DNA from 3 places in the Arthrobacter sp. Soil_C_60 genome. Region 2 is predicted to be linked to each of the others. Evidence: predicted binding sites of a transcription regulator. Region 2 holds the regulator's gene; each other region holds the start of a gene.

Region 1 (10,302 bases), on a different contig from region 2:
AATACACTTCATCAACCTTGTTGAAGCGGCGTCCGGTGGGAGCGTGGCCTCGCCAAATCCCGAGGTGGGTGCCGGAGCAGCGGAACCGGGCGGCCACCGAGGAGTCGTCCGAGCTCAACTGCACTACAGACGTCCGGACGTCCGGGAACGAAACCCGGAACGGCTCGATCCAGCGGCGCACGACCGGCACCATCCGGGGGACGTAGAACCGTTCCAAGGCGGCCAGATCCCCGCCCACCAGGACTTCGTCAACCAGTTCAATGATGGCTGCTTTGTGGGAAGTGTTCATTGGCCCGGTCAGGATTGCTGCCGTGAACCATTCATGCCTACACACTAAACCCGTCCGGTGGAACCATGTCAGGTCTTCGTTAGGTAGGTGCCGGATCCGTTGCCCGAGTGGGGCAGGATAGGAAGCATGCGATTTATTCCGAAGCGTCAGGCGTCTACCACCCGGTCGGTGTCGAGCACGCTAAAGGCCGATCCGGACGCGGTGGAGTCCGCCACCGGACCAGGGGTGAAGCCGCAGGAGGCGCGGGGGATATTCGCCGCCGGGGTTGACCGCACGGCTCTGTGGACCGGCCGCGCCGTTGTCATCGCCATCGGTCTGGTGCTGGCCTGGTGGCTGGTTCGTGCGCTGTGGTCGGTGGTTTTCCCGACGATCCTGGCCCTGCTGCTGGCCAGCATCTTGTGGCCGGTGAACCGGCTGGCCCGCCGCATCATGCCCAAGGCGCTGGCGGCCTTTGTCACTGTGCTCGCTGCGTTGGCGGCCGTGGTCGGAGTGCTGATGCTGGTGATTCCGTCGCTCGCCTCGGGAACCGCGGGGCTGGCCGGGAAGGCCCGTGAGAACCTCGGGCAGATCACGCAGTTCCTTGCGGGGCCGCCGTTCAATCTGGAAAACGCGGACCTGAATTCCCTGGTGGACAGCGCGGTATCCCAAATCCGCCAGCACGCCGGCGACATCGCGTCGGGAATCACCACCGGTCTGGGCGCCATCACATCGGGCACCGTGATCTTCGTGCTGGTCCTGGTTTTCACCTTCTTCTGCCTCAAAGACGGCGACCGTTTCCTCGCCTGGACCAGCCGCTGGACGGACGCCCGGGTCTACGTCCACGCCGCCGCGATGACCTCCCGGGCTTGGCAAACCCTGTCCGGCTACATCTCGGCCCAGGCCGCCGTCGCTTTGGTCGACGCGGTCTTCATCGGCGCCGCCCTGTTCATCCTGGGCATTCCGCTGGCCTTTCCTTTGACCGTCCTGATCTTTATCGCTGCCTTCATCCCGGTGGTCGGTGCGGTGGCAACGGGTTTGTTGGCCGCCCTGATCGCCCTGATCTCCCACGGCTGGGTCACGGCCCTGATCGTGCTCGGCGTGGTGATTGTGGTTCAGCAGCTGGAGAGCAATCTCCTGCAGCCGTTCCTGGTCGGGACCCGACTGAAGATCCACCCGGCCGTGGTCCTGGCCTCGGTAACGGTCGGCGGCACCCTGTTCGGCATCGTCGGAGCTTTCCTGTCGGTACCCACAACCGCGGTGGGAATTGTGGTGCTGCGGTACCTGCGGGACGTGGTCTTCCCGGTCCAACCGGAGGGTGATGCAGAGGCAGAGGGTTCAGACAGCAGCCCACCGGAAGCAGAGGCAACCGTGGCGGGTGCCCAGGGCGAGCGGGATTAGCTGCCCAATGTCAGGCTGATCCTGTCTGACCCAAGACGTCCAAGTAATGCTGGTTGTACATCACACCGAGAATGTTGCCGAACGGGTCGACCACTGAAGCGGTCACGAACCCCTCACCTCGCTCAATGATGGGTTCGTGCTCAGAGGCGCCCATGGCGAGTAGCTTCTCCATCGCGCCCGGCAGGTCGTCGACATGCCAGAAGACGACGGCGCCAGCCGGTGATGCAGCGGCACCGTGAGGTGCGTAGCGGCTGTCGATAATCCCCAATTCGTGTTGGTAATCGCCGATACGGAATTCTACGTAGGCGGGCGGGCCCTGTTCCGGCCGCACGAAGTAGGCATCCACGCCCAGCAACTGGCTGTACCAGTCCATGGCTGCCGTGACATCTTCCGCATAGAAGCTGACAGTAGTGAGTCCTCGCAGCATCGGCTCTCCCTCGTAGGTGACGGCACACGGCCGCCATTGGTTTCTGCCGCCAAACCGGGCGTCTTGACCGGAGCAGTTAACCCGCCGCACCCTCCACCGGCCAGGTGTGGACCGGCTCGTTGGTATGCATGTTGTGCGAATACTGCCGCGTCATCTCGGCCAGCGCTGCCGGACGGTCCAGCCCGCCTGCTTCAAGCAGCCGCAAGGTCTTGAGCTGCCAGTTGGCGCCGTTCTGCTCCGTCTGGGCGCGGGAGCGAAGGATCTCCATGTAGCGGTCGACCAGATCCGGGGCCACACGAAGATCGGCCAGGCCCTCGGCGGCCAGCGGCAGCAGATGGCGGATAATCAGCTCCACCACCGGAATGTCTCCGATGCCCGGCCAATAGACGGTGGCTTCCAGCCCCTGCTTGGCACAGTTGATGAAGTTATCGGCCGCGCTCTTGAATGCGAGCCGGGACCACAGCGGCCGGTCCGCCGTCCTGATCATCCGGACCAACCCGAAGAAGAAGGCAGCATTGGCCACGGTATCCACCACGGTGGGCCCGGCAGGCAGCAGCCGGTTTTCGAGCCGCAGGTTGGGCATGGTGTCGCCGGGGTCATAGATGGGACGGTTCCAGCGGTAGACGGTGCCGTTGTGCAGGCGGAGTTCCGGCAGCAGCGGTGCGCCGGCCTTGGTCTGTTTGCCGGTGGTCCGCGAGAGCTCCGGCAGCAGGGCGGGGAAGTAGCGGACGTTCTCTTCGAACAGGTCGAAAATCGAGGTGATCCACCGTTCGCCGAACCACACGCGGGGCCGGACACCTTGGTTGCGCATTTCCGGCGGCCTCGTATCGATCGACTGCTTGAACACTTCGATCCGTGTCTCGTGCCAGAGCAGCTTCTCCATGAATACCGGCGAATTCGCCGCCAGCGCCACCTGCGGGCCGGCGACGATCTGCGCCGCGTTCCAGACCGGCGCGAATTCGGCGGGCTGGACCTGCAAGTGCAGTTGCACGCTAGTGCAGGCGGCTTCCGGCGCAATGTTCTTGGCATAAAAGGACAGCGATTCGATTCCGCGCAAGTCCATCAGCACGTCTTCGCCGCGGGCCTGCAGCACCGAAGTATTAAGGGCGGCATAACGCTTCCCGGCACTGAGCCAGGACATGTCTTCCACCAGGGCGCGTTTGAGCGTCGGCAGGATGCCGATCATGAGGATGCGGGCCTTTGCCGATGCGGCGCGTTCATCCGCATGGTTCAACTGGTCGCGCAGGCTGTTCTCGAGCTTCTCAAGCCCCCGGCCGGCCACGGCGAGGGCAGGATGGTTGAGCTCAATGTTGAAGGCGCCGATCTCGGTTTGAAAAGCCGGATCGGCGATGGCCTCGAGCACCGCGGAGTTGCGTAGCGCGGGGGAGCAGTCCGAGTTGGTCAGGTTCAGCTCCATCTCCATACCAATGGAACCGGTTCCGGCGAACTCGGCGGTGGCGAGGTAATGCCCGAAGCTTTCCAGGTTTTCCAGCAGACGTTCACGGTAACGGGTGCGCTGCTCACGGCTGAACGTCTTGGTTTTGACTTCTGAGCCCATGCTTGAAGGTAACCACCACGCGGGCACCTTGTATAGAGTGCGGGCCACCAGCCGACGGCCGCCACCCAAGGCGGCGGCCCCTCACCCGGAAGGGTAAGGGGCCACACTCCACGCGTCGACCGGGATTACGCTTTGACTGACTTCTGGTCATCGGTCGCTTCGGCGGTATCGACCGCCACCGTTTCAGCCGCTCCGGTGACAACCTCGATCTTGCGCGGCTTGGCCTTCTCGCTGACGGGGATGGACACCGAGAGCACGCCATTTTCGTACCGAGCGGAGATGGCATCGATGTCGATGCCCTGACCCAGATTGAGCTGGCGCAGGAACGAGCCGCCTTCGCGCTCGCGGGTGAGCCACTTGACGCCTTCCGCGCCACGCACGGTGCGCTCGGCCCGGATAGTCAGCAGCTGCCCGTCGACGTCGATGTCAACGGATCCCGGATCAATCCCGGGCAGGTCCGCGTTCAGGATGTAGTGGTCGCCGTCGCGGTACAGATCCATCGGCATCGGCCGCAGGCCCGGGCGGTTTTCCAGCAGGGCTCCCGCGACGCGGTCCAGTTCACGGAATGGGTCAAACTTCATGGCCATTGTCATCAACTCCTTCGCACGCCCCGAACGGAGCGGTTGTCTTTGGCTAACATAGTTGAGTCACCTTCGCTCAACTACGTTTATAGATTAGCACTCAGGTAGGAGGAGTGCTGACTCTTTTGATAGCTGTCAGCGAACAAATGAACAACCGATTCACCCAATCCTCTGGACTGGTGCTGCCAACGGACGTAGCCTGAAATTCGGTAGCAAAACTGGTCGTCACGGGGGTGGTCACGGTGCGCGTTGAGCCGCTGTCCCGTGTTCCAGTCCTGGTGCGCAAGGTCGTGCTCACAGCTGCAGCCACCGCCGGATTCGCTCTTTTCGGGATCGCCGGCGCGAGTGCCGCGGATGCTGACGACGGACTTCTGACGGAAGTGCTCAGTTCAGAAACCCAAAGCACGACGGCGGCGCTCACCGAGGAGCTCATACCCGTTACCGAAGAACCTGCGGCCGTGGGGGAAGAGGTCGCCCCGGTTGTCGAAAAGGCCGCCGCTCCTGTGGGCGCTGCTTCGGAGTCCGTCGCCCAGTCCGCGCAGCCGGTTACGGCGGCAGCGCACGAGGTAGCTGGCGCTGTTGCCTCCGTATCCGATCCTGTCCTTGAAGCAGCCGCGCCCCTGACCGAGCCGGTGCTCGAAACGGCAGCAGATGTAGTGGAACCAGTCGTTGAGACGGGTTCTGCCGCTGTGCAACCGGTAATCACTCCGGTTGTCGAAGCCGCGGCACCTGTTGTGGCACCTGTCGTCGAAGCAGCAGCACCTGCTACCGCCCCGGTGATCGAAGCTGCTGCTCCCGTCGTCGATCCGGTCGAAGACGGCCCGACCGCGGATGCATCATCTGTCTCCGTTGCGGTAGCTGAGGTTCCCAGCAACCAGCTGGCGGATGGCCCTGCCGAAGTCGCTCCCGCCGATACCGCCGCTGGTACATCGGACAACCGCCAGAAAGACGAGCACGAAGCAGCGCCCGCTCGGGCAGAACCTCAACCAACTCCGGCCCAGTTCTTGGCCCAAATTTCCCACACACCTTCAGCGGTCGCGGACCAGGATGCCCATAGTGCTGCCGTGGAGTCGTATCCCGGCCAGCCCGTCGCGGCTCCGCCGCCCGCCGTCCCAGCAGGCGTTGGCGGAAGCGGCACTGCTGCCGCTGGCGGAAGTGCATCCGCCGGCCAAGGCGCTGCTGACGTGCCTTTTTCTAATCTGCTCGCGCCGTTAGCCAATTCGGGTACTGCCCATGGCTCGGCCTGGAGTCTGCCCGCTTCACGTTCTTCGGATCCCGGTTCCTCTCCTGATTGATTCTGGTCCACGCTGCCCTTTTACCGGCAGTACAAGGACCATGGCCACCCGCAACAGGGCGGCGACAGATTCAATCAGGAGAACAACGATGCGTAGAACAATGCGGACGGCGCTGTGCAGCGTCGTCTTTAGCGGAGGACTTCTCGTCCTCGGTACAGCGGCTGCTTCAGCCGCGGAATCTGAACCACCGGAGCCTGCGGTTGCTCCGGACAGCACAGTGGCAGTTGATACGAACCTGAATGTCATCGCCGACGACGTCGGGCTCGATGCCGTAGCGGATGTGGACGCCGAGGTCCGCGGTTTCAAGGTAGACGCGGATCTCGACGCCGAACTGCTTGGAGCCGAATCAGTGGCCGATGTAATGGCCGACGTGGAACTTGACGGCGACGCGGTTGACTATGCCGCTCCCGTGGAAGCAGAGCCCGCGCCGGAGGCCATGGAACCTGAGGCAGCCGTGGTTGCGGAGGCTGACGTTGCCGTCGGGATAGCCGAACCTGCCGGCACCCAGGCGGTGCAACCCGAGGCCGTAGAACCTGACGCAGTCCTAGTTGCGGATGCTGACGTTGCCGTCGGGACAGCAGAACAGGACTATGCGATTGCCGAAGAACCTCAGGTGACGGAAGCGGAGGTGGAAGCAGTTGCGGATGTAGAAGCCGAAGCCGATGTCGTACTCGCCGATTCTGACGCGGTGGTCGCTGACACTACCGTCGAAGCTGATGCGGAAGTGATGGCAGAAGCGACGGTAGGCACCGAGGAAGTCGCTCCGGCCGAAGCAACTGATGATGCTGCTGAAACGGTCGAAGAAAAGGATGAAGCCCCAGCAGTAGTGACCGACTCGGACGCCGCTGCCGATGTGGTGGTCGAGGATGTTGCGGCTGCCGACGTTGATGCCGCCGCGGATGTAAATGTGGCGCTTGACGAAGACCGCCTGGTCGACGTTGCCGCTAACGTTTGCCTTGATGCTGATGTGGCTCTGTTGGGTGATGGGCTGTCGGCGGACGGGTTGCCGTGCCGCACTGCGGAGGGCGATATCGGTAGCGATGACGGTGTCATTGCCGAGGAGGATGCGGCTGCGGATGTGGTGGTCGAGGATGTTGCTGCTGCCGACGCTGATGCCGCCGCGGATGTAAATGTGGCGCTTGACGAAGACCGCCTGGTCGACGTTGCCGCTAACGTTTGCCTTGATGCTGATGTGGCTCTGTTGGGTGATGGGCTGTCGGCGGACGGGTTGCCGTGCCGCACTGCGGAGGGCGATATCGGTAGCGATGACGGTGTCATTGCCGAGGAGGATGCGGCTGCCGATGTGGTGGTCGAGGATGTTGCGGCTGCCGACATTGACGCTGCCGCGGATGTAATCGTGGCGCTTGACGAAGACCGCCTGGTCGACGTTGCCGCTAACGTTTGCCTTGATGCTGATGTGGCTCTATTGCGTGATGGGCTGTCGGCGGACGGGTTGCCGTGCCGTACTGCGGAGAGCGGCACCGGTAGCGATGACGGTCTGCTCGCCACCGATGCGGACGTACTTGCGGATGCAACGCTGGTGATCGGCGAAGTGATCGGTACCGATGATTTCAGCAACGTCGACACTGATGTTGCCGGAGACCTTGTTGCCGAGGTGGAGACGGTCGTGAACGCTGGCTACGGCGACGGATTTGGCGTAATTGCCGACATTTGTCTGGATGCCGCGCTGGTCCTTGGAGGCTTTGCGACAGGTGACAATGGCTGCCTGGCTGGAACAGTGGGCAATGGAACCGGCGGTGCTGAGGATACCGATGGAACACCAGGATCGGACCCCGCTGATGAGGATGCAACGGATCCTGACTCGGACGGTGACGGTACTCCAGGGTCAGACGTCACCGGCGGCGATGCAACTGACGAAGATGCAACCGGAGGAGACAGCAACGACGGAGACGGCGTAGCTGGAACGCAGGGTTCCGGCAATACCGGGATTCCGGATGGCGACACCTCCACCGGGACTAATGCCGGAACCGATGCAACCGAGTCGAACACCGATTCGCCTGCAGGGATCGCCGGAGACCGAGGGGTCCTCGTCGGTGGTGAAGGAACTCCAGGAATGGTAGGAACCCTGGATTCTGCCTTCGTCGCTGCTGCTAATGGCAGCGGGGCAATCAAAGGGACGCAGGGTGAGTCAGCGGCAAACGGCGTTGAAGCGTCGGTAGCCGCTAACCGCATCGCAGGCAGCGACGGAGCCGGAGCCAACAGCGGAACGCTGGCGGCCGGCGTCGTTGTTGGTAGTTCGGGTGCCGGCACACCTGGTGCCGACGGCACAGAAACCCTCGCCGAGACAGGAGCTACTACAACGGACCTGCTGTTCGGAGGGACGGCGATGATTCTGCTTGGTGGCCTGCTGGCCATGAGGCGGAAGGAAGTTGCTCCGATGCGGAGCTAACGGAACGGCAGGCAGTGGTGCGGCCTCTTCACTGGGACCTTGGCGGGAGCCAAACGCCGGAAGAGGCCGCATCCCCCTGTCCGCATATTGATACAACCCTCCACATAGTGGACGCTTGGGACGTAGCATTTATAAGCTTGCGCAATGACTTTGCCAGTTGAACCACCGCGGACAGCAACCGCCAGCATCGATACCACCCGGGAGGACCGCGCCGCGACCATCGCGGTCACGCTGTTCCCGATCCTGATTCTGGCCGGCGGTGTCGTAGCTTTCCTGTTCCCCTTGGCCTTTACCGGCTGGGGAGCACTGGTGACGCCGGCGCTGGGTATCATCATGTTTGGCATGGGGCTCACCCTGACGCCGCCGGACTTCGCGCTGATCGCCAAGCGGCCAATTCCTGTGGTGCTCGGGGTGATCGCGCAGTTCGTCATCATGCCGCTGCTGGGCCTGCTGATCAGCATGGCGCTTGGACTGCCGCCGGCGCTGGCGGCGGGCGTGATCCTGGTGGGCTGCTGCCCCGGCGGGACCGCCTCCAACGTGGTGTCTTACCTGGCCAAGGGCGATGTCGCCTTGTCGGTGGCGATGACTTCGGTGTCGACGTTGCTGGCGCCGCTGCTGACGCCGGTCCTGACCTTGTGGCTGGCCAACCAGTACATGCCGGTTGACGCCGCGTCCATGGCCGGATCGATCGTGCAGATTGTGCTGATCCCGGTGGTGCTGGGCCTGGTGGCACGCTTCTTCCTGCCCGGGCTCGTGGCCAAGGCGCTGCCGCTGCTGCCCTGGGTCTCGGTTCTGGCCATTACCTACGTGGTGATCGCCGTAGTCTCCGGCAGCGCGGCGGCCATCGCCGCGGCAGGGCTGCTGGTGTTCATCGCGGTGGTACTGCACAACGGCCTCGGCTACGCGCTCGGTTATGGTGCCGCACGCCTGTTCAAGCTGCCGATCTCCTCGCGCCGCACCACGGCCATCGAGGTGGGCATGCAGAACTCGGGCCTTGCTGCGGGCCTGGCCGCCCAGCACCTCACGCCCGAATCCGCGTTGCCCGCCGCCATCTTCTCCGTGTGGCACAACGTCTCCGGTGCGCTCATTGCAGCGTTCTGGCGCCGGCGGGATGCCGCCAAGTCTTAACCAAGAAAGCAGCCGGGCTGCGGGTCAGTCCGCTACCGGCACGGCCCGGTCGTTGACGTAGCTGACGCCGAGCTGGGCGCGCACGCCGTCGAACAGGCGCATGGTGTTCAACGTGTCGTCCAGCGGCATGGTGGGACTTTCCAGCAGGCCCTGCTGGATGCAGCGGGTGACATCGCGCAACTCGTACACATAGTTCTGGCCCACCGGCTCAAAGGTCTCGATCCGCGGCGTTCCGTTGTGCTCCCGGATGATCAACTCGGTTGGATTGTGCAGGGGGCTGTTGGTGCGAAGCCAGCCATTGCTGCCGCAGATCGTGGCGGTCCGCGGCGAGGACGCCAGGAGCGAGGAAGTCAGCTGCGCCTGGGCGCCCGAGCTGTAGGTGAGGGTCAGCGCGTTCTGGGCGTCCACGCCGTCGTCGTTAATATGGCCGACGGCGGAGATGGTCTGCGGGAATCCCAGCGTGCCGAGGGCCCATGTGAGCGGGTAGACGGTCAGATCCAGCAGGGCTCCTCCGCCGGCAGCGGGATTCCACAGCCGGGCGGCCGGATCATAGAGGGCGGGAAAGCCTATGTCCGCCTGCAGCCACTGGACCACGCCGAGCTCCCCGGAATGGAGGATCTCCCAGGCGCGTTGGACGATCGGCAGGAACCGCGTCCACACCGCCTCCATCAGGAACAGCGAGTTGCTCCGGGCCAGCTCGGCCAGCTCCAGGGCCTCGCGCGCATTGATGGTCAGGGACTTTTCGCACAGCACGTTCTTGCCGGCTTCCAGTGCGCTCCGGGCAATTTCGTAATGCTGGCCGTGCGGAGTGGCCACGTAGACGATATCGACATCGGGGTCTGCGAAGAGCTGCTCGTAGCCTTTGCCGCCGTCGTTATCAAAATAGGCGGTGGTAAAGCCGAACTGGTCTCGGAAGGCCAGCGCGTTTTCCGCCACCCGCGAGCTCACCGCCTGGAGCACGGAGTCCTCAAGCAGGGCGATGTCACCGCTGACCTTGGCGGCGACTTTCCCCGTGGAAACGACGCCCCAGCGCAACGGCCGGCCGGTGGCGGCTAGCGGGCTGGGTGCCCCGGGGGCGGCGCAGGGCGGCGTGATGATTCGCGGGGGCGTTGTCATGAATCCATCATTACCGCTGCAAATGATAACGTCCATCAAGCGGGGCAAGTCTCAACGTTTCACCTGACGGTGGTGCCGCGCTGTTCGGGTGCCCGGCGAGTGGCACCTTCATCGATATGGG
Region 2 (9,705 bases):
AGGGAGAACATTTCCTGCTCCTCTTCCGGCTCGGCGTGGTCGTAACCGAGCAGGTGCAGAAGGCCGTGCGTGGCCAGCAGCAGCATCTCGTCGCCAATGCTGTGGCCGGCCTTTTTGGCCTGCTCATCCGCGACTTTCGGGCAGATGACGATGTCGCCAAGGACCCCGGCGGGGCTGGGCTGCGCCGCTGTGCCCGGCCGTAGTTCGTCCATGGGAAAGGAGAGCACATCCGTGGGCCCCGGTTCGTCCATCCACTCAATGTGGAGCCGTTCCATGGCGTCCGTGTCGACCAGGATGATGGAGAGTTCGGCTTCCGGGTGCACATAGAGGCTTTCGAGCACATAGCGGCCGAGGCGGGCCAGGCCGGCTTCGTCGGCGTCGTACTCTGTCTCGTTGTTGACTTCGATGGCCACGTGCTAGCTCTCCTGTTCCGTCCGCCGCCGCCGGGCTGTCGAGGGCTTCCGGCGTTCGTCGTCCCAACGGCCGTACGCGGTGACGATGTCGCTGACCAGCCGGTGCCGGACCACGTCCGAAGCCTCCAGCATGGAGAAATTGACGTCATCCACACCCTGCAGGATCTCACTGACGATCTTGAGTCCCGAGCTCGTGCCGCCCGGAAGGTCGATCTGCGTGACGTCGCCCGTCACTACCATTTTCGAGCCGAAGCCCAGCCGGGTCAGGAACATCTTCATCTGTTCCGGGGTGGTGTTCTGCGCTTCATCCAGAATGATGAACGCATCGTTGAGGGTCCGGCCGCGCATATACGCCAAAGGGGCGACCTCAATGGTGCCCGCTGCCATCAACCGTGGAATGGAATCCGGATCCATCATGTCGTGCAGTGCGTCATAGAGCGGACGCAGGTAGGGGTCGATCTTGTCACTGAGCGTGCCGGGCAGGAAGCCGAGCCGCTCCCCCGCTTCAACGGCCGGACGCGTCAGGATGATCCGGTTGACTTCCTTGTGCTGCAGGGCCTGGACGGCTTTGGCCATGGCCAGATATGTCTTGCCCGTTCCCGCCGGGCCGATGCCGAAGACAACGGTGTTGTTGTCGATGGCGTCCACGTAGTTCTTCTGATTCAGCGTCTTCGGACGGATGGTCCGTCCGCGCGAAGAAAGAATGTTCAGCGTCAGCACTTCGGCCGGCCTGGCAACTGATTGCTCGCTGAGCATGCGCAGCAGCTGTGCAACTACCTGCGGCGACACACGCGTGTCATTGGCAGCCAGGGTGCGGATTTCCTCCAGCAGGCGCTCCGTGCGGTCGACGGCAGCAGGCGGGCCGGAGATGGAGAGTTCGTTGCCGCGTACATGCAGATTCACGTCGCTGAACTCGGATTCTATGAGCCGGAGCACCTCATCCTGGGCTCCGAGTGCCTTGACCATATGTTCCGACGATTCAAAGTGGATGGAACGGTTACTGGATCCGAGCGGATCCACATCCAGACGTGTTTCCGACATAAAGCGGCCGGCAGGCCTTCCATCTCCCCTTAGCTAGTTCGACTGTTGTGTGGGATTGCTGTACATCTCAATGCTACGGCAACGGCCGGATGTCGTTCCCGAAATCCATGCATGACCGGTAGATATCGATCCTGTCTCAATCGTGCATCAGTCCGGTTGAGAGACGGCCCAACCGCGCGTCTGGACGCCGGCAGTATGCCAAGCTGGTTTTTCAGGTACCAGAAGGTGCCGCCATCAGACTTCCGTTCGCGTACAGGACGCCGCCATGAGTTGAGGAGGAATCCGGTCATTTCCAGAGAGCAACACCACCGGCCGCACCATGCAGCCCCGCGCCGATTCCGCGCGTGGCTGGCAGTGTTGACCCTTGGCTCCATGGTCATGATTGGTTGCACGCCTTCCGGTAACGGTCCGAACGGCCAGACTTCCATGCCGGCGGGCAGCGGCCAGCCGAGCATCCAGAGCAGTCCCCTGGTGACCAGTGCTCCGGTGGAAACATTGCAAAGTACTGCTTTGTCCCCGGTCTATTGGCTGGGCACTAATGCCGACACCGTGTTCCTCTACCGCGAGTTCCGCGAAGCGGAGGATCTTGGTGATCCGATCACTAGTGCAATCAGCGCGGTCACCAAGCTGCAGCCGCTGGACCCGGACTACTTCAATCCTTGGCAGCCTGCGTCAAAAGTTGGAGCCTCCATCACCAACGGATCCGTCATTACGCTGGACATCTCCTCCGACGCTTTTAAGTCCGATGTGGATGCCGGGATTGCGGAACGTGCAGTGCAGCAATTGGTCTACACCGCCACCGCTGCAGCTGCCAATGCCGGTTTGAGTACCGCGGAAAACCCGCTCGACGTCGTGATCCTGGTTGACGGGCATTCCGGCTACAAGGCATTCGGTCATGTGGAGCTCGGCGAGCCGATGTCCCGCGACGCCAATCTCAGTGCACCGATCTGGATCATTGATCCACAGCATGGAGCTTCCGCTGAAGGACGGGTGGAGGTCTACGGGCGCGGTGTAGCCTTTGAATCCCAATTGTCCTGGCGCATTTCGCGGCTGGAGTCGGCGGAAGACACCGGTGAAGGAAGCATCCTCGAAGAGGGTACGGTGCAGGTTGACTCAGCTGCGGGTGAAACCGGTGAGTTCCGGTTCAGCCAGGAGCTCGATCCTGGCACATACCGGGTTACGGTCTTCCACGAGGACATGAGCGGCCGTACCGAGGAGCCTCAGAATGCTGACAGCAAGGTTTTCACGGTCAGGTAAGCGGGCCAGACAGCGTTCAGTTCCAGCGGCCCAGCCGCTCGCTGAGCAGCGCGACGGCGGCCGGCCCGGCAGTTGAGGACCTGAGCACATGCGGGGCCAGGATCACCGGCACCGCCCCCGCCTCACGCATCTGCTCGACCTCGCGGGGACTCATGCCGCCCTCGGGCCCGACGATCATGAGAATGCTCTGCTCCAGGTCTGCTTCCGATTCCAATCCGCTTCTCTGGACCGCTTCTGCCAGCGACAGCCGGGCGTCCTCGTGGAGGATCAGCGCCAACCTGCTCTCGCCGATACGTCCACAGAGCGATTTCAAATCAACCAGCGGCGCGACGTCAGGAACTGTGGCGCGGCGCGCTTGCTTCGCGGCGGAACGGACCGTCGATTCCCACTTCGCCATCCCCTTGGCAGCCTTGGCGTCGCGCCAGCGGACAATGCTCCGTTCGGCCTGCCAGGGAACTACCTCGTCCACACCCAGTTCCGTGGCAGCTTCGATCGCAAGTTCATCACGGTCGCCCTTGGCCAACGCCTGGACGAGCGTAAGCCGGAAGGGTGCCGCGGGTTCCGGGGCAACGGTCTCGACGGAGACGGTCAGGCTCTCCGTACCCGTCGAGACGACCGTTCCGGAAAGCCGCATGCCCCGTCCGTCCACGACGTCCACGCTCTCGCCGGGGCTCAGACGCTTAACCGCGACAGCATGCCTGGCCTCGGCACCGGTCAGGACGAATTCCTCACCGGATGCCACCTCCGCCAGTGCTCCAGGTTCGGTGAAGAAAACGGGATTGGTCACTGTTAGAGATTGCCGAGCTTGTCCCGCAGCCGGGCAAACACGCCGCTGCCGCTGCCCGCAAGCTTGCCCTCGGTGAACTGCTCGTCGCGCGACGCTGCCAGCTGGCGCAGCAGTTCCTCTTGCTCGGAATCGAGTCGGGTGGGCGTTTCCACGTGCACATGGACCTTCAGATCGCCGCGGCCGTAGCCCCGCAGATGCGTCACCCCAAGCCCCTTGAGGGTGATGACCTCGCCCGCCTGGGTACCAGGCTTGATGTTCAGCGACTGCGTCCCGTCGAACGTGTCCATGTCCACATCCGTACCGAGGGCCGCAGCCGTCATGGGTACCGCCATCGTCACATGGAGGTCGTCGCCCTCACGGATGAAATTCTTATCCAGGGCAACACGGATCTCGACGTAGAGGTCGCCCTGGGGGCCGCCTGCCGTACCTGATTCGCCCTGCCCGGCCAGCTGGATCCGGGTGCCCGTTCCGACACCTGCCGGAATTTTGATGGTCAGCGAGCGGCGGCTGCGGATGCGCCCCTCCCCATTACATTCGTTGCACGGGTCGGGAATGATCGTGCCGAAGCCCTGGCAGCTTCCGCAGGGAGCGGCGGTCATGACCTGCCCCAAGATGGAGCGGACGGCACGCTGTACCTGGCCCGAACCGCCGCAGATGTCGCAGGTCCGCGGGCTCGTGCCGGGACGGCAGCAGCTGCCGTCGCACGTGGGGCAAACGACGGCGGTGTCCACTTCGATCTTCTTATTGACGCCGAACACGGCATCTTTGAGATCGATGCGGACATTGATCAGTGCGTCCTGTCCGCGGCGCGTGCGCGAAGGCGGTCCGGCAGTGCCCTGCCCACCGAAGAAGGTTTCGAAAATATCCTGGAAGGCGAACCCAGCACCCGAATAGCCGCCGCCGAAGCCGCTGTCCGTGCCGTTCTCATTGCCTGTGGTGTCATATACCCGCCGCTTCTGCGGGTCCGACAGCACCTCGTACGCATGGCTGACCTGCTTGAACTGTTCCGCAGCCTCCGGCCCGGTGTTCACATCAGGGTGGAGCTTGCGAGCCAGTTTCCGATAGGCCTTCTTGATTTCCTCAGCAGTGGCATCGCGGCTGACACCGAGTACGTCGTAGTGGTTGCTCACCTTGTATTACTTCTCTTCCTGGGAATCGGTTGCGGACAGCGGCTCCCGCTGCCCATGTTGCTGCTTGTTGGCCGGCTGCCTATCCGGCAAGGATGCGTGACAAATAACGGGCTACGGCGCGGACGGCGGCCATAGTAGTTGGATAATCCATCCGGGTTGGACCGAGGATGCCCAGCTTGGCTGAAGAACCCGGACCATAGCCTGTTGCGACCACGGATGTTTCCACCAACGAACCGTACGGGTTCTCATGTCCAATGCGTACGGAAATCCCGCGGGCGTCCTGCTGCATCTCCGACAGCAGGCGGAGCAGGACCACCTGTTCCTCGAGCGCCTCGAGGATGGGTCCGATACTCAACGGGAAATCCATGGGGGAACGGGCCAAGTTGGCCGTGCCGGCCATGAGGATACGTTCCTCTTGTGTGGCTGCAGCAAGATTTTCCAAGGCCGCTGAAAGCGGTGGCACGATAGCCTCCGTGCCGGGTCTGACGTCTTTCAATCCGTTCCGCAGCAGCCCGCCCACCGAATCGAGGGGGTGCCCGGCCAATTCGGAGAGATAGGCCGATCGGAGGTCGGATAATTCTTCATCCGTGACGGGATCAGGCAGGGAAATGACCCGCTGCTCAACTTTCCCGTTGTCGGCAATCAGGACAACGAGGACCTGTTGCGGTGCGAGCAGGACAAACTCGATGTGCCTGGTGCAAGCACGCCCCAGCCGCGGATACTGGATTACGGCTACCTGATTGGTCAGCTGGGATAACAACCTCACGGTGCGATCCATGACATCATCCAGGTCGCCCGCGCTCTCGAGCAGGGCTTGGATGGCACGGCGTTCTGCGGAGGAGAGCGGTTTCACATCCGAAATCCGGTCGACGAAGAGCCGGTAGCCCTTGTCCGTTGGAATGCGGCCAGCGCTAGTGTGCGGAGCGACAATCAGGCCTTCTTCTTCCAGAGCAGCCATGTCGTTGCGGATTGTGGCCGAGGAAACACCTAAATGGTGGCGGTCAACCAGTGCTTTGGACCCCACGGGTTCGCGCGAATGCACGTAGTCTTCCACGATAGCGCGCAGCACCTCGAGCCGACGGCCTTCGCTCACTGGGCACCTCCTGATTTCGTACGGCTGCAGCAGACATGCCGGTTAGCACTCAACACGTCCAAGTGCTAAGTCTAATACCTTTGGCACGTTGTTAGCATTGTCAGGCTGCCATGCATCTATCGGCGGCTCCGCTGATCGCCAGCAGCTACCCGATAGCTGCGTGACCGAAGGACTACAACCGATGAGCAGCTACGGCTGGGGACCACAGGATCTATCCGCTCCGAAGTCGCGTCAGCTTCGCAAGGTCGGGGCCGAACCCGGGCTGGTACTGGAGGACGTCGAAAGCGGCTGGGTAGGTGCGGTGGTGCGCGTGGAGAAGTCCGGCGGGGTCCATCTGGTGTCGCTGGAGGACCGGCGGGGAAAGAAACGTTCCTTCCCCCTGGGCTTCGGCTTTCTGCTGGAAGGTGAACCCGTGGAGGTAGTTCCTGCCATGGCCGCTGCCGCCGTCGGACGTCCGCAGCGGACGGCCTCCGGATCGGTCAGAGTAGAAGGACTGCGCGCGCAGGTGGCCAAGGCCAGCCGGGTCTGGGTCGAAGGCAAGCACGATGCCGAACTCGTCGAGAAGGTGTGGGGCCACGATCTTCGGGTTGAAGGCATAGTCGTCGAGCCGCTCCACGGCGTGGATGACCTGGCTTCGGCGGTTACGGCGTTCAGTCCGGGGCCGCAGCGAAAACTGGGCATTCTGGTAGACCATCTGCTGCCCGACACCAAGGAGTGGCGTATTGCCCAGGCCGCCATGGCAGTTCCATCGGCACGCAACAACGTGCTGATTGTCGGTCACCCGTATGTGGATGTCTGGCAGGCCATTAAGCCGGCCGTCATCGGGCTGGAAAAATGGCCGGTGGTTCCGCGCGGAACCGATTGGAAAACCGGAATCCTCGCCGGCCTCGGGTGGCCCAACAAAACCCAGATCGACATCGCGGACGGGTGGAAGCGCTTGCTTGGCAGCGTCAACTCCTACGCGGACCTGGAACCGTCCCTGCTGGGACGCGTTGAAGAAGTCATCGATTTCCTCACCGCCTGAGGAATGCGCATTGCGGCAACCCCATTCTGCGCCGGAAGATTGACCCCAGTCCGGTGTTTACCGGTCATTGCGGCTAATCTTAGTTTCGTAGGTAAATAGCCATTAGAACGAAAACGAATTCCCTGAGGTAGGTCCTGTGTCAGACAACCCCGCGCGCAAGAAGCAACCGGATCGTCAACCGGCTCCCCGGACGCAGTATGAAAGCGCCTCTTCCTCAGCCCTGCCGCTGACGCCGTCCGAAGACCGTCAGTGGGCCACTCTGGCTCATTTCGGCGGCATCCTGGGCTGCTTTCCTTCGCTGGTGATCTACCTGATCTTCAAGGACCGCGGCCCCTTCACGGCCCAAGAGTCGAAGGAAGCCCTGAACTTCACACTTCCGCCAACGATCGTTGCTGTTATTGCCAACATCCTGATTCTGGTGCCTGTGATCAGCGGCTTCTTTGCCGTCATTGCAGCCGCAATCTGGGTCTTCCTCACGGTGTTCTCCGTGATGGCAGGCATCGCAGTCAACCGCGGCCGCCCCTACCGCTACTCGTTGAATCTGCGCCTGCTCAACTAGGCAGGCAGTCGGCGCGCCCAGAAAGGGCTAATCCACTATGTGCCTGTCAGTCTTCCAGCAGGCGGCGGACCACGGCGTCGGCAAGAAGCCTGCCCTGCAAGGTGAGCCGGACGGTGCCGGCGAAAGCCGCCGGTCCGTCCACTAGCCCGTCTGCGATCAGACCGGCTACCGCTTTCCGTCCCTGCGGGCCCAATTCCTGTGTCCGCAAACCGTCGATAATGCGGGTCTGAAGCATCACATGTTCCAGTTTGCGGGTCGCGGCGTCAAGGGTTTCCCGACCCGCCGCCGGAGAGACTCCCGTTGACAGACGTTGGCCGTAGGCGGCCGGATGCTTCACGTTCCACCAGCGGACGCCGCCCATGTGGGAGTGGGCCCCGGGGCCTGCACCCCACCAGTCATCACCACGCCAGTAAGAGAGATTGTGACGGCAGCGGTCGGCTTCGGTGCGGGCCCAGTTGCTGACCTCGTACCAGCCAAAGCCGGCGGCAGCCAGCCGCGCCTCGGCGAGTTCATATTTGGTGGCGTGGTCGTCGTCGTCAATTCCCGGTACTTCGCCGCGGCGGATCTGGGCAGCGAGCTTGGTGCCCTCCTCCACGATCAGCGCATAGGCCGAAATATGATCCGGTTCGCAGTCGATGGCGGCATCCAAGCTGGCTTCCCAGTCGGCAACCGACTCCCCCGGAGTGCCGTAGATCAAGTCCAGACTGACGTGCAGCCCGGCCTCGCGTGCCCAGCGCACCGCCTGCGGAACGCGTTCCGGATCATGGGTACGGTCAAGCACCTTGAGTACGTGGGGCACTGCCGACTGCATCCCGAAGGAAACACGGGTAAACCCGGCCGCCGCAAGCGTCTGCAGCGATTCGGGCGTGACGGAGTCCGGATTGGCCTCCGTAGTGACTTCGGCCCCCGGTGCCAGACCCCATAGTTCGGTGGCACGGGCCAGAATGGCCGCCAGATCCGACGCCGGCAACAAGGTGGGAGTACCGCCGCCGAAAAAGACCGTCGACAGCGGGCGCCGGGGCAGCCCGGATGCGGGCAGCACCTTGGCCGCCAGGTCGAGTTCGGCGTTGAGTGTACCGGCGTATTCATCCTGCGACGCACCCGAGCCGAGCTCCTTGGCCGTGTAGGTATTGAAGTCGCAGTACCCGCAACGTACCGAGCAGAACGGAATGTGGACGTAGAGACAGAAGTCCCGGTCCTGGGCGCCGGCAGCGGCCTGTGGCGGCAGCAAGCCATCGGCCGGTGCCGGGTCTCCCAGCGGCAGGACGCTAGGCACAGGTGACCGCCGCCGTCGTCGTTGTTTTGATCACTTCGGTTTACTTCTTGCTCTTGTCTTTCGATTCGTCGGACGACAGCGCTGCGATGAAGGCTTCCTGTGGAACTTCCACCCGGCCGACCATTTTCATGCGCTTCTTGCCTTCCTTCTGCTTCTCCAGCAGCTTGCGCTTACGGCTGATGTCGCCGCCGTAGCACTTGGCCAGCACGTCCTTGCGGATGGCACGGATATTCTCGCGGGCGATGATGCGCGAGCCGATGGCTGCCTGGATGGGCACCTCGAACTGCTGGCGAGGGATGAGCTCGCGCAGTTTGCCCGTCATCATCACGCCGTAGCTGTAGGCCTTGTCCTTGTGGGTGATGGCGCTGAACGCGTCCACCTGTTCGCCCTGCAGCAGGATGTCCACCTTGACCAGGTCCGCGACCTGGTCGCCGTCGGCCTTCCAGTCGAGGGAGGCGTAGCCGCGGGTCTTGGACTTGAGCAGGTCGAAGAAGTCGAAGACGATTTCGGCCAACGGCAGCCGGTAGCGAAGCTCCACCCGGTCTTCCGACAGGTAGTCCATGCCCTTCATGTCGCCGCGGCGGCCCTGGCAGAGCTCCATGATGGCGCCCACAAACTCGTTGGGAGCCAGGATGGTAGCAGAAACCATCGGCTCCCGGACCTCGGAGACTTTACCGTCCGGATATTCGCTGGGGTTGGTGACCGTAATAACCTTCTTGTCTTCGAGGGTCACCTCATAAACCACGTTGGGCGCGGTGGAAATCAGGTCCAGATTGAAGTCGCGCTCCAGGCGTTCACGCGTGATTTCCAGGTGGAGCAGGCCGAGGAAGCCCACGCGGAAGCCGAAGCCGAGAGCGGCCGAGGTTTCCGGTTCGTAAATCAGTGCGGCATCGTTGAGCTTGAGCTTGTCCAGTGCGTCGCGGAGTACGGGATAATCTGCTCCGTCGATCGGGTAGAGACCGGAGAAGACCATCGGTTTCGGATCCGCGTAGCCGCCGAGGGACTCCGGGGCAGGGTTGTTCAGGGTGGTGACCGTGTCGCCGACCTTGGACTGGCGCACGTCCTTCACGCCGGTGATCAGGTAGCCGACTTCGCCAACGCCCAAGCCCTTGGACGGTACCGGCT
Region 3 (10,302 bases), on a different contig from region 2:
CCGGCAACACTGTCAAGGCTTACCCGGCCCGAGGGGTTACATCCCCCGTAGCCCCGGGCCACAATGAAGGCATGAGGGATGCGGCGCAGGCAGAACACAGGCGGGCCGTCCTCGGAACCGCGGCCTTCGGGGTGGCTCCGGTGGTGGCCGCCGGTGTTGTGCCCTGGCTGCTCACCTGCTGGCAGGCCCGGGTCCCGGTGCCCGGCGGTTTGCCGGCCAGAGCCGCCGGTGCGGTGTTCGCCGCCGGAGGCGCCGCCGTCGTTGTTGAATCTTTTGTGCGGTTCGCGCGGGAGGGCCTGGGTACGCCTGCACCGATCGCGCCGACGAAGTACCTGGTGGTCACTGGGCCGTTCCGCTACGTGCGCAACCCGATTTACGTGGCGTTGCTGTCAGTGGTGCTCGGCGAGGCGCTGATGCTGGGCCGGCCCAAGCTGCTCGGCTACTGCGCCGTGATGTCCGTTCCCGTGGGGCTTTTCGTCAGGCTGTATGAGGAGCCGGCCTTGGAGCGGCAGTTCGGTGATGAATACCGGCGCTACAAGCGCAACGTGCCAGGTTGGCTCCCGCGGCTGACGCCGTGGCGTGCGGAGGGAAGAAGCGGCATCGAAAATTAGCCATCCGGCCCGTCGAGGATAGCGCAGCGGACGCCGCATGTGATGCGTTTCTCGACGCTTTCACGGCTTGCGGCAATGGCCGTGTGGGAGGATGAAACCGGCCAAAAATTCACCCCGAAAACACAGGAACGGAGGGGCAGTGCAGGACAAGGACGGCCAGCAGGATTCAGGTACTCCGATGTCGCCGCGGGTCGGCAGCCTGCCCATCATCAAGATCCCCCGCAAGCCCGCCGACATGCCGGAAAACGGGGCCGGCGGGGAGGCCGGAGAGCGCCCGGAACCGGGTTCGGGGACACCGCCGACGGCGAAGCAGTCGGTCGGCAAAAACGCGCCCCCGAAGCGCGGGGGAACCAAGCCCAAGGCCAAGCCGGCTATCCCCAGGAAACCGGTGGCCAAAGAGGCCAAACCGGTTCCGTTCGGCACCGCTCCGCTGCCGATGCCCAAGGGCCAGCAGCGCACCAACGCCGCTGCCCGCCGGATGCTGCGCAAACTGGTGCAGGGCGAGGCGCCGCCCACGGCCCCGATGAGCATTGTTGAGCGGCTCGCGGGGAGCCCGTACGCCAACCCGATGATCCAGGCCGCCGGTGTGGATACCTCCGCCCGGCTCACCCTTGATTTTGCGCTGGATCTGGCCGAGACCATGTTCCGCTACGGCGCCGGCGCCCTGGAAGTGGAAACGAGCATCATTGCCGTGACCGCTGCCTTCGGCCTGCGCGAGATCGACGTCGACATCACCAACCAGTCAGTGCTGATCAACTATGCCAAGGCGGACACAGTACCGCTGACCCTGATGCGCGTGGTGCGGTCCTGGACGAACAACTACGCCGGTTTATCCCTGGTCCACCAGCTGGTCACGGACATCGTCAACGGTGGTGTGGGGCGGACCGAGGCCAAGGAGCGGCTGCAGGAGATCGCCGCCCGGCCCAAGCCGTTTGCCAAATGGATGGCCATCGGCGCCGGCGGCGTTTTCGCCGGTTCCATCGTGGCGTTCCTCGGCGGCGGGATCTTCGCATCGCTGGTGGCGATGCTGTCAACCGTGCTGATGGGTCTGCTGGGCCGCAAGCTGGGCAAATGGCGGGTGCCGGACTTCTTTGTTACCGCGATCGGGTCCTGTCTTGCCACCGCGGTTGCCTTGCTCTTCTGGCAGCTGCAGGTTCCGTTGAGCCCGTCGCTGGTGATCGCGGGCGGGATACTTTACCTCCTGCCGACAGGCCGCCTGGTCTCTGCGACCCAGGATGCGATCAACGGCTTCCCCGTCACGGCGGCCGGCCGTTTTCTCTCCGCTTTCCTCACCTTTGCCGCTATCGCCTCCGGTGTGGCCGTCGGCCTGGTGGGCGGTGAACTGGTGGGCGTCAGCCTGCCCGAGGTCTTCGTCGATGGCGAGGGCGAGTACCCCTATGTGGTGCGGGCGCTGCTGCTTATGGTTGCCACCATGGCCATCTGTATCACCGAGCAGACCAAGCTCAGCATGCTGGTGCCGACGGCCTTGGTTGGTCTCGTGGCATTGCTGCTCTACGACCTTGTCCTTATGGCCGGCATCGGCGAGCGGATAGGCCCGGCGCTGGCCGCCGTCGTTATTGGTTTCCTGGGTCGCATTGTCGGCTTGCGGATGGGCTCGCCGCAGCTGGTTGTCGCGGTGCCCGCCATCCTGTTCCTGCTGCCCGGACTGTCGATCTTCCGCGCCACCTACGATCTGACCGTCAATGTGGATGACCCCTTCGTGGGCGTGCTCAACCTCTTCGGTGCGCTGACGGTAATCCTGGCGATCTCGGGCGGCACGGTCCTCGGCGACAACCTGGCCCAGCCCTTCACCCGGGACATGGGCTCCAACGAAGGCCGCCGCAGAAACCGCCGCCGCTAACCGGTGGGGCGGAGCCGTACTCAGCCAGGCTGTTCAGGTGGCCGGGTAGTTCTCCGGGAAGATCTGCCCGACCTCGGTCCGCTTTTCCGCCTGGAACGCGTCCTCAGCCCGGCCGTAGGCCCAGTAGCCGGAGATGGAAACCTGCTTGCGGTGCAGCCCATGGTCCTTGAACAGTACGTCGCGCAGCGATTTGATGGCCCCGCGCTCGCCGTGCACAAACGCGTCCACTTCACCGGCCGGCCAATCCAAGCCTGCCACCGCATCCCGCAGGAGCGTAGTGGTGCCCGGGATCTGGCCTTGGCGGAAGAGCCAGTGGAACTGGAGGCCGGCGGGGGCGTTGAGTTCCTGGATGTCCGCTGCGGAGTCCACCTCGATCAGGGCATGTCCCGTCGCGTGTGCCGGCAGCGCTTCGATGGCGGCGCCGATGGCCGGCAGCGCGGAATCATCTCCGGCCATCAGGTACCAATCGACGTCGGGGTTGGGGGAGTAGGCCCCGCCCGGGCCGGTGAACATGACCCAGTCCCCGGGCTGCGCCTTCAGCGCCCACGGGCCTGCCAGTCCCTCGTCGCCATGCACAACAAAGTCGATGGCGATTTCCCCGGCGGTCCGGTCCACGCTGCGGACCGTGTAGGTACGGGTGACCGGCAGCTTGTCCGCGGGCAGGGTCTCTTTCAGCTCGGCGACGTCCACCGGGAGCTCAACGTCCAGTTCCGGGTCGAGGAAGAAGATCTTCACGTACTGGTCCGTGGCGTCTTTGGCCTCAAACTTCCCAAACCCCTCGCCCCCGGCGAAAACCCGGACCATGTGCTCGGAGAGGCGCTCGGTCCGCAGTACCTGAAGGTTCGTCTGGGGCTTTCGGGGGCGGGCGGGACGGGCCGCGGGCTGGGCAGTCATGAAACGGCTCCTGAATACGCAAGGCGTGGGAAGGCGGATGGGGGTACTACTAAGGACAACCTAACCCACCGCCGGTTTTGTTCCCAACCACTATTACCGCGGCAGCCGCCAGTCCACCGGGTCCGCGCCCTGCGCCCTGAGCAGTTCGTTGATCCGGCTGAAGGGGCGGGAGCCGAAGAAGCCGCGTGAGGCGGATAACGGACTGGGATGTGCGGATTCTATCCGCGGCACCGCGTCCAGCAAGGGTGTCAGGTTCTGGGCATCCCTGCCCCACAGGACCACTACCAGCGGACCGCCCCGCGCTACAAGCGACCTGACCGCCAGCTCAGTCAACTCTTCCCATCCCTTGCGACGGTGCGCCCCGGTCTTGCCCGCCTCCACCGTGAGGACCCGGTTGAGCAGCAGCACCCCCTGATCCGCCCAGGCGGTCAGATCCCCGTGCGGTGCCGGGGGAATGCCCAGGTCCGAGTCCAGCTCCTTGTAAATGTTGGCCAGGCTGCGGGGCAACGGCCGAACATGCCGTTCCACCGCGAAACAGAGGCCGATCGAATGCCCGGGCGTGGGGTAAGGATCCTGCCCGACCACAAGGACTTTGACGGCCGAGAGCGGTCGCTGGAAGGCCCGCAGAATATTGGCCGGCGCCGGCAGGATTTCACCGCCCGCTGCGCGCCGCTGCTCAAGGTAGGCAGCCAGCCCATGCACCGTTTGCGTCACCGGCGCCAGAACCTCGGCCCACTCGGGGTGCATGACCTCGTCCAATCCGGCCGGTGCAGAGAACGGAAAAGGCTCCCGCATGTCCACCGCTGATCCGGTGGCCGGAAGCTGGAACAGTGCGCCGTCGTCGTCAGTCATCTTCCTATGGTCGCTGATCGCCGCCCTGGCGGGCCAACCGCCGTCCGTCGCGGGACGCCATGCGCGGGCCCGCGGCGTGCACAAATGACAGGCCCGTGATTCGTTACCATGGTGGAGGACAGTTTCCCCTGTAAACAAAACGGAAGTGATGGTGTGTCTTGGCTGGTTCCGTCGATGCCAGTGCGTTTTCCCTTGACGCCGAGCTGGATTCACCGAGCCAGCTGAGCGAACGCGACCAGAAAATGCTGGCGCTGGAACGGCAGTGGTGGAAGTATGCGGGTGCCAAGGAACAGGCCATCCGTGAGCTCTTCGACATGTCCGCTACGCACTACTACCAGATCCTCAACGGCCTGATCGATACCGAAGAGGCGCTGGCCCATGATCCGATGCTGGTCAAGCGGCTGCGCAGGCTGCGGACGTCCCGCCAGCGCGCGCGGACTGCCCGCCGGCTGGGTACGGACGCCTAGCCTCGGGTCCAGCCGTTCGACTGCGCAGATATTTTCGATACAACTAAGGACGCACTCTTAGCGATGACCAAGTATTCCCGGGACGAGTTTGACCAGGTGCCCGAAACTTCAGACCGCCACGGCGTCCACCGGGCCCACATGGCCGCGTCGAAATCCAGCGGACTCGGCCTGATCATCCTGGCTACCGTGCTGGCGCTCGCCGTCGGCGTACTGTCCTTCTTTGTCCTGCCGCTGCTCGGAGCAGGCGGCGCAAGCACGGGGCTCCAAGCCACCGCGGCGCCCTCGGCCAAGTCGGCATCCCCGAATGCGGCTGAGGAAACGACCGAAGCCACGGATAGCGCCGCCGAACCAACTGTGGACGCAGCGGGGACGGCCACAGAGCCTGCCGGAGAGCCCACGGAGGACGCCACCACGGAGCCCGCCGAGAGACCGACCGAGGAGCCCGTCGACGAGGCTGCCGAAGCTGCCGCTGCCGTGAATAAAGCTGATCCGGTGCTGATCTTCAACAGCGTCGGCGTCACCGGGCTTGGCGGCGCGGTCTCGCAAACGGTCACGTCCGACGGCTGGGCCGTCGGGGTAGTGGATAACTGGCAGGGCACGCCCATGGCCAACTCCGTGATCTTCTACAACCCCGGCCAGAGCGCCAACGCGCAGGCGCTGGGCGAACTCCTGGGCATCTCCGACCTGCGCGAGACCGGGCAGGGAGCAGTCTCCGAGTATGTCACCGTGGTGCTGGGTCCTGGATTCCAGCAAAACGGCTGACCACGTCCCTGTTTGGCCCGTCCGGAGATACGGCCGCGGCCACTGTTACACCTCCATAACATTCTCTGTGCCGGCGCTCACACCAGTGCTGCGGCATGGGTAGAGTGAGCGCATCTCCGCCGCCGGAAACAGAGGCGGCGGGGCCAGGTCTAGAAATATGGAGAGCAATATGGCGCAGGGAACCGTCAAATGGTTCAACGCGGAAAAGGGCTACGGCTTTATCACCGTCGATGAAAACGAAGCTGACGTATTTGTGCATTGGTCCGCCATCCAGATGGACGGTTACCGCTCCCTTGAGGAGGGCCAGCGCGTTGAGTTCGAAATCGGGGAAGGGCAAAAGGGTCCGCAGGCTGAGGAAGTAAAGCTCGCTTCCTGATCTTTGCCAAATTACGACGGCGGCGTGCGGCTATTGATTTAGCCGCACGCCGCCGTCGTATGCAGTTCTAAACACCGCTCTCGCTGCTTGGGCGGGATGCCTGCTACTCCTTGAGCGGAACACCCTTGGCATCGCGGCGGAACATTTCGGCTCCGACCAGGATCATGATGCCTTCGACGAAGCCCCAGATCGCACCGAGACCGAACGTGACGATGGTGACGACGATCTGCACGATCCCGATGCCGACGTAGCCCAGATAGAAGCGGTGGATACCCAGTCCGCCGAGCAGAATTCCCAGCAAGCCGCCGATCAGGCGGGACTTTTGTTCCGGGTAGCCGGCGTAATACGGCTGGCCCGGCTGCCCGTAGGGAACCTGGCCGTACTGCGGCTGCGCGTAGGGATTCTGGCCAAGCGACTGCTGGCCGTGAGGCGGTTGTCCATAGGGCGCCTGTCCCTGCGGCGGCTGGCCCTGTTGTGGCTGGCCGTACGGTGGCTGGCCCTGCGGTGCTTGGCCGTACGGAGGCTTTCCTCCGGGCGCCTGTTCACCGGGCATATTGCCCAGGGGCTGTGTGGGATTGGTGCCCGCACCCCGCAACGGCTCGGTGGGATTCTCCCCGCGGGATGGTCCGGCATGGTCCTGCCCGGCTTTGTCCTGCTTGCCGTCCGGATTTTCCGACATGTTCTTTTCCTTCGGTATGTGATGGTGCTGCGTGACTACCTACAATCTACGGCCCGGCATGCGCCGGTTCTATCGGGGGCCACCCTGATCTTCGTGTCAGTGGCGGTCAGGGTGTTACGCGCTCGGTGAAGCTGTCCAAGTAATCCTGGCTGCAGCTTGCACTCGAGGGTGGTGAGTGCTAATTATTGTGTTAGCACTCTCGCTGGTTGACTGCTAAGCAGTCGGCCGACGGGGGAGAGTGAAAAAATCCAAACCACTGGGATGAGGGTGGCGGTGCGGCGTAAAGAGATCGCCGTCGTCGTTACCCGTCCGTCGCGGGCATCGCAGTGGTTAGCAGTCCTGGTTTATCCAAGGCTGCGCCCGCTGTCTACTGTCCAGAAGGGACGTATGCCGCCATGGCAAAGATCATTAGCTTTGACGAAGAGGCCCGCCGCGGCCTCGAGCGTGGACTGAACATCCTCGCTGACGCAGTTAAGGTCACGCTCGGCCCGCGTGGTCGCAACGTTGTCCTCGAAAAGAAGTGGGGCGCTCCCACGATCACCAACGATGGTGTTTCCATCGCCAAGGAGATCGAGCTCGACGATCCGTACGAGAAGATCGGCGCAGAGCTCGTCAAGGAAGTTGCCAAGAAGACCGACGACGTCGCCGGTGACGGTACCACCACCGCAACCGTCCTCGCCCAGGCCCTGGTCAAGGAAGGCCTGCGCAACGTTGCCGCCGGTGCCGATCCGCTGAGCCTCAAGCGCGGTATCGAAAAGGCTGTTGACGCTGTCACCGCCGAACTGATCTCTTCCGCCAAGGAAATCGAGACCAAGGAGCAGATTGCTGCTACCGCCTCGATCTCTGCAGGCGACCCGCAGATCGGTGAACTGATCGCTGAAGCTCTCGACAAGGTCGGTAAGGAAGGCGTTGTCACCGTCGAGGAGTCCAACACCTTTGGCCTGGAGCTCGAGCTCACCGAAGGTATGCGCTTCGACAAGGGCTACATCTCCGGCTACTTCGTCACCGACGCAGAGCGCCAGGAAACGGTCCTCGAAGACCCGTACATCCTGATCGTCAACTCCAAGATCTCCAACGTGAAGGACCTCGTTGCAGTTCTGGAGAAGGTCATGCAGTCCGGCAAGCCGCTGCTGATCATCGCCGAAGACATCGAGGGCGAGGCTCTGGCCACCCTGGTTGTCAACAAGATTCGTGGCACCTTCAAGTCCGTTGCCGTCAAGGCTCCGGGCTTCGGTGACCGCCGCAAGGCTCAGCTGGCTGACATCGCCATCCTGACCGGTGGCCAGGTCATCGCCGAAGAAGTTGGCCTCAAGCTGGAGAACGCAACCCTCGAACTGCTGGGCCAGGCCCGCAAGGTTGTTGTCACCAAGGACGAGACCACCATCGTTGAAGGTGCCGGCGACGCCGAGGAGATCGCAGGTCGCGTTTCCCAGATCCGCGCCGAGATCGACAACTCCGATTCCGACTACGACCGCGAGAAGCTGCAGGAACGTCTGGCCAAGCTGGCCGGCGGCGTTGCAGTCATCAAGGCCGGTGCCGCAACCGAAGTTGAGCTCAAGGAACGCAAGCACCGCATCGAGGACGCTGTCCGCAACGCGAAGGCTGCCGTTGAAGAAGGCATCGTCGCCGGTGGCGGCGTTGCCCTGATCCAGGCCGGCGCCAAGGCGTTCGCCAACCTGAACCTTGAGGGCGACGAAGCAACCGGCGCCAACATCGTCAAGGTTGCCATCGATGCTCCGCTGAAGCAGATCGCCTTCAACGCTGGCCTCGAGCCGGGCGTTGTTGCCGACAAGGTCCGCGGTCTGCCTTCCGGCCACGGCCTGAACGCTGCAACCGGTGTCTACGAAGACCTGCTGGCTGCCGGTGTGAACGACCCGGTCAAGGTGACCCGCTCTGCTCTGCAGAACGCGGCTTCCATCGCCGGCCTGTTCCTCACCACCGAGGCCGTTGTCGCTGACAAGCCCGAGAAGAACGCTCCGGCCATGCCCGGCGGCGACGACATGGGCGGCATGGGCGGTATGGGCGGCTTCTAGGAATTCCGGCGCAAGCCGCTTCCAAGCCGGTCATCATCTGACCAGTTCCAACAGGAAGGCACGGTTCCCGATCGGGAGCCGTGCCTTCCCGGGTTAAGCCTCGGCCAGTTCGGCGCTCAGGTTCTGCCGGGCCTGCGCCAGCCAAAGCTTGCGGGCGGTGTCCGTCCGATACAACGGCTCCAAGGCCAGCAACCGGCGGACGACGGCGGCGCGGCCGGCTGCGAAATCAGCGTCACCGACGTGCGCGTACTCTTTCCGGACTGCGGCGAGGTAGCGGCGGTAGTTGTCCGGAGGGCTGCCGAGAATCGACAGGTCCGCATCGCACAGCATGGCTCCGGACGCGTCGTCGTCAGCCGGAGCATGATGCGCGGTCAGCAGCACCAGACGGACGCACTCAGCAACCTCCCCGGGTCGGCAGCCGGCGCTGGTCAGCTTCCCGTGTGCCAGTGCCGCGGAATCTTCCTCATCTTTTCCTGCCACCCCTTTATAGACGGCGTCATGGAACCAGGCGGCCAGCCAGACGGCCCGGGTTTCCTCTCCCGGTCGCTCTCCGTGGTCCTGAAGCGTGCGCAGTGCCTCGATGACCGCCAGCAGGTGCGAATGGTCGTGGTAGTGCCGGTGGTCCTCGCCCCACCTGGAAATGAGCTCCCGGCCCAGTCGTTCCTGACCGGGGAGCAAGGCGTTCCAATGCTGCAGCAGTACGTGCTCCAGTTTTCCGGGTCTGCGGCGCGCCGGCACCCGCAGCCCGCTGGCGATCAGTCGACGCACCAACTCACCGCCGGAAACGGCGACAGCACCCCGGGCGACAAGTTCCGCATGGCGTTCTGCCGGTACATCGTAATGGTCGAGATCAAATGCCCTGCTGGGGATCTCTGCAGCCGCCGCAAACTCGTGCAGCTGGTCCAATGAGGAGTCCGAGACCAGATGGGAAAAATGCGTTCCGTGGGCCGGCCACAGCGGGGGATCGATAAGAATTGCCACCCTGCCAGCCTATGTCCGATAGGACCTTGCCGATCTGAAAAGATGGAGACTATGACGATTACTGCTGCCGCCGACGGTTCTGCCCTCGGCAACCCGGGCCCTGCTGGCTGGGCCTGGTACATTGACGAAAATTCCTGGGCAGCTGGAGGCTGGCCGCACGGAACCAACAACCAGGGCGAGCTCATGGCGGTGCTCGATTTGTTCCGTGCCACCGAACACCTGCCGGAAGAGCCCCTGCACATCCTCTGCGACAGCCAGTACGTCATCAACTGCATTACCAAATGGATGCCGGGCTGGAAACGCAAGGGCTGGCGCAAGGCCGACGGCAAAGCCGTACTCAACGTGGACCTCCTCAAGCAGATCGACCAGGTCATCAAGGGCCGCAGTTACAAATTCGAATGGGTGAAGGGCCACGCCGGGCATGACCTGAACGAGGCCGCCGATGTCCGCGCCCGGGCAGTAGCCTTGGCTTTCCAAAACGGATCGGTCATTCCTCACGGGCCGGGGTTCCAAGGCCGGGCGGCCTCAGCCGCCATGGATACTCCCGCCGTCGCCCAATCGGCCGTCCGTGTTCCCGAGCCCCGTCTGCCTCAGCGGGCCGAGAGCACTGAGAGCCCGGAGCCCGATCTGTTCTCCGAGCTGGAGGACTTCTCCGCAGCGGGCGCACAGGAGCCTGTCGAGGAACTGGTCGTCAGGCTGGAACAGGAACTCCTCAGCCCCGGCACACGAGCCGACTTCGGACGGCTTGCCGTGCTCCTGCACCCGGACTTCACCGAGATTGGGCAG

What was found. The regulator HrcA, encoded in region 2, represses chaperone genes, less so after heat shock. The targets are predictions, from matches to a motif close to TTNGCACTCGNNNNNNNCGAGTGCNAA.
Region 1: the regulator HrcA is predicted to act here: its motif matches at 4,326-4,352, upstream of AC3A4M_RS06410 (Hsp20/alpha crystallin family protein).
Region 3: the regulator HrcA is predicted to act here: its motif matches at 6,693-6,719, upstream of groL (chaperonin GroEL).

What each region holds. Positions count from the first base shown of each region.
Region 1 covers NZ_JBDGKM010000002.1:568,182-578,483, reverse strand. The annotation lists gene AC3A4M_RS06430 (ester cyclase) at 1-289, opposite strand, end outside; gene AC3A4M_RS06425 (AI-2E family transporter) at 458-1,666, shown strand; gene AC3A4M_RS06420 (VOC family protein) at 1,677-2,093, opposite strand; gene AC3A4M_RS06415 (glutamate-cysteine ligase family protein) at 2,170-3,651, opposite strand; gene AC3A4M_RS06410 (Hsp20/alpha crystallin family protein) at 3,777-4,238, opposite strand; gene AC3A4M_RS06405 (hypothetical protein) at 4,475-5,527, shown strand; gene AC3A4M_RS06400 (LPXTG cell wall anchor domain-containing protein) at 5,616-7,937, shown strand; gene AC3A4M_RS06395 (bile acid:sodium symporter family protein) at 8,082-9,065, shown strand; gene AC3A4M_RS06390 (Gfo/Idh/MocA family protein) at 9,090-10,181, opposite strand.
Region 2 covers NZ_JBDGKM010000004.1:191,539-201,243, forward strand. The annotation lists gene ybeY (rRNA maturation RNase YbeY) at 1-413, opposite strand, end outside; gene AC3A4M_RS10600 (PhoH family protein) at 417-1,454, opposite strand; gene AC3A4M_RS10605 (Gmad2 immunoglobulin-like domain-containing protein) at 1,965-2,711, shown strand; gene AC3A4M_RS10610 (16S rRNA (uracil(1498)-N(3))-methyltransferase) at 2,728-3,498, opposite strand; gene dnaJ (molecular chaperone DnaJ) at 3,501-4,628, opposite strand; gene hrcA (heat-inducible transcriptional repressor HrcA) at 4,708-5,721, opposite strand; gene AC3A4M_RS10625 (DUF3097 domain-containing protein) at 5,903-6,745, shown strand; gene AC3A4M_RS10630 (DUF4870 domain-containing protein) at 6,882-7,304, shown strand; gene hemW (radical SAM family heme chaperone HemW) at 7,351-8,580, opposite strand; gene lepA (translation elongation factor 4) at 8,621-9,705, opposite strand, start outside.
Region 3 covers NZ_JBDGKM010000012.1:25,225-35,526, forward strand. The annotation lists gene AC3A4M_RS19500 (methyltransferase family protein) at 72-611, shown strand; gene AC3A4M_RS19505 (threonine/serine exporter family protein) at 751-2,472, shown strand; gene AC3A4M_RS19510 (siderophore-interacting protein) at 2,506-3,366, opposite strand; gene AC3A4M_RS19515 (uracil-DNA glycosylase) at 3,460-4,161, opposite strand; gene AC3A4M_RS19520 (DUF3263 domain-containing protein) at 4,377-4,685, shown strand; gene AC3A4M_RS19525 (LytR C-terminal domain-containing protein) at 4,749-5,447, shown strand; gene AC3A4M_RS19530 (cold-shock protein) at 5,617-5,823, shown strand; gene AC3A4M_RS19535 (TM2 domain-containing protein) at 5,927-6,502, opposite strand; gene groL (chaperonin GroEL) at 6,898-8,535, shown strand; gene AC3A4M_RS19545 (DUF4031 domain-containing protein) at 8,629-9,516, opposite strand; gene AC3A4M_RS19550 (RNase H family protein) at 9,568-10,302, shown strand, end outside.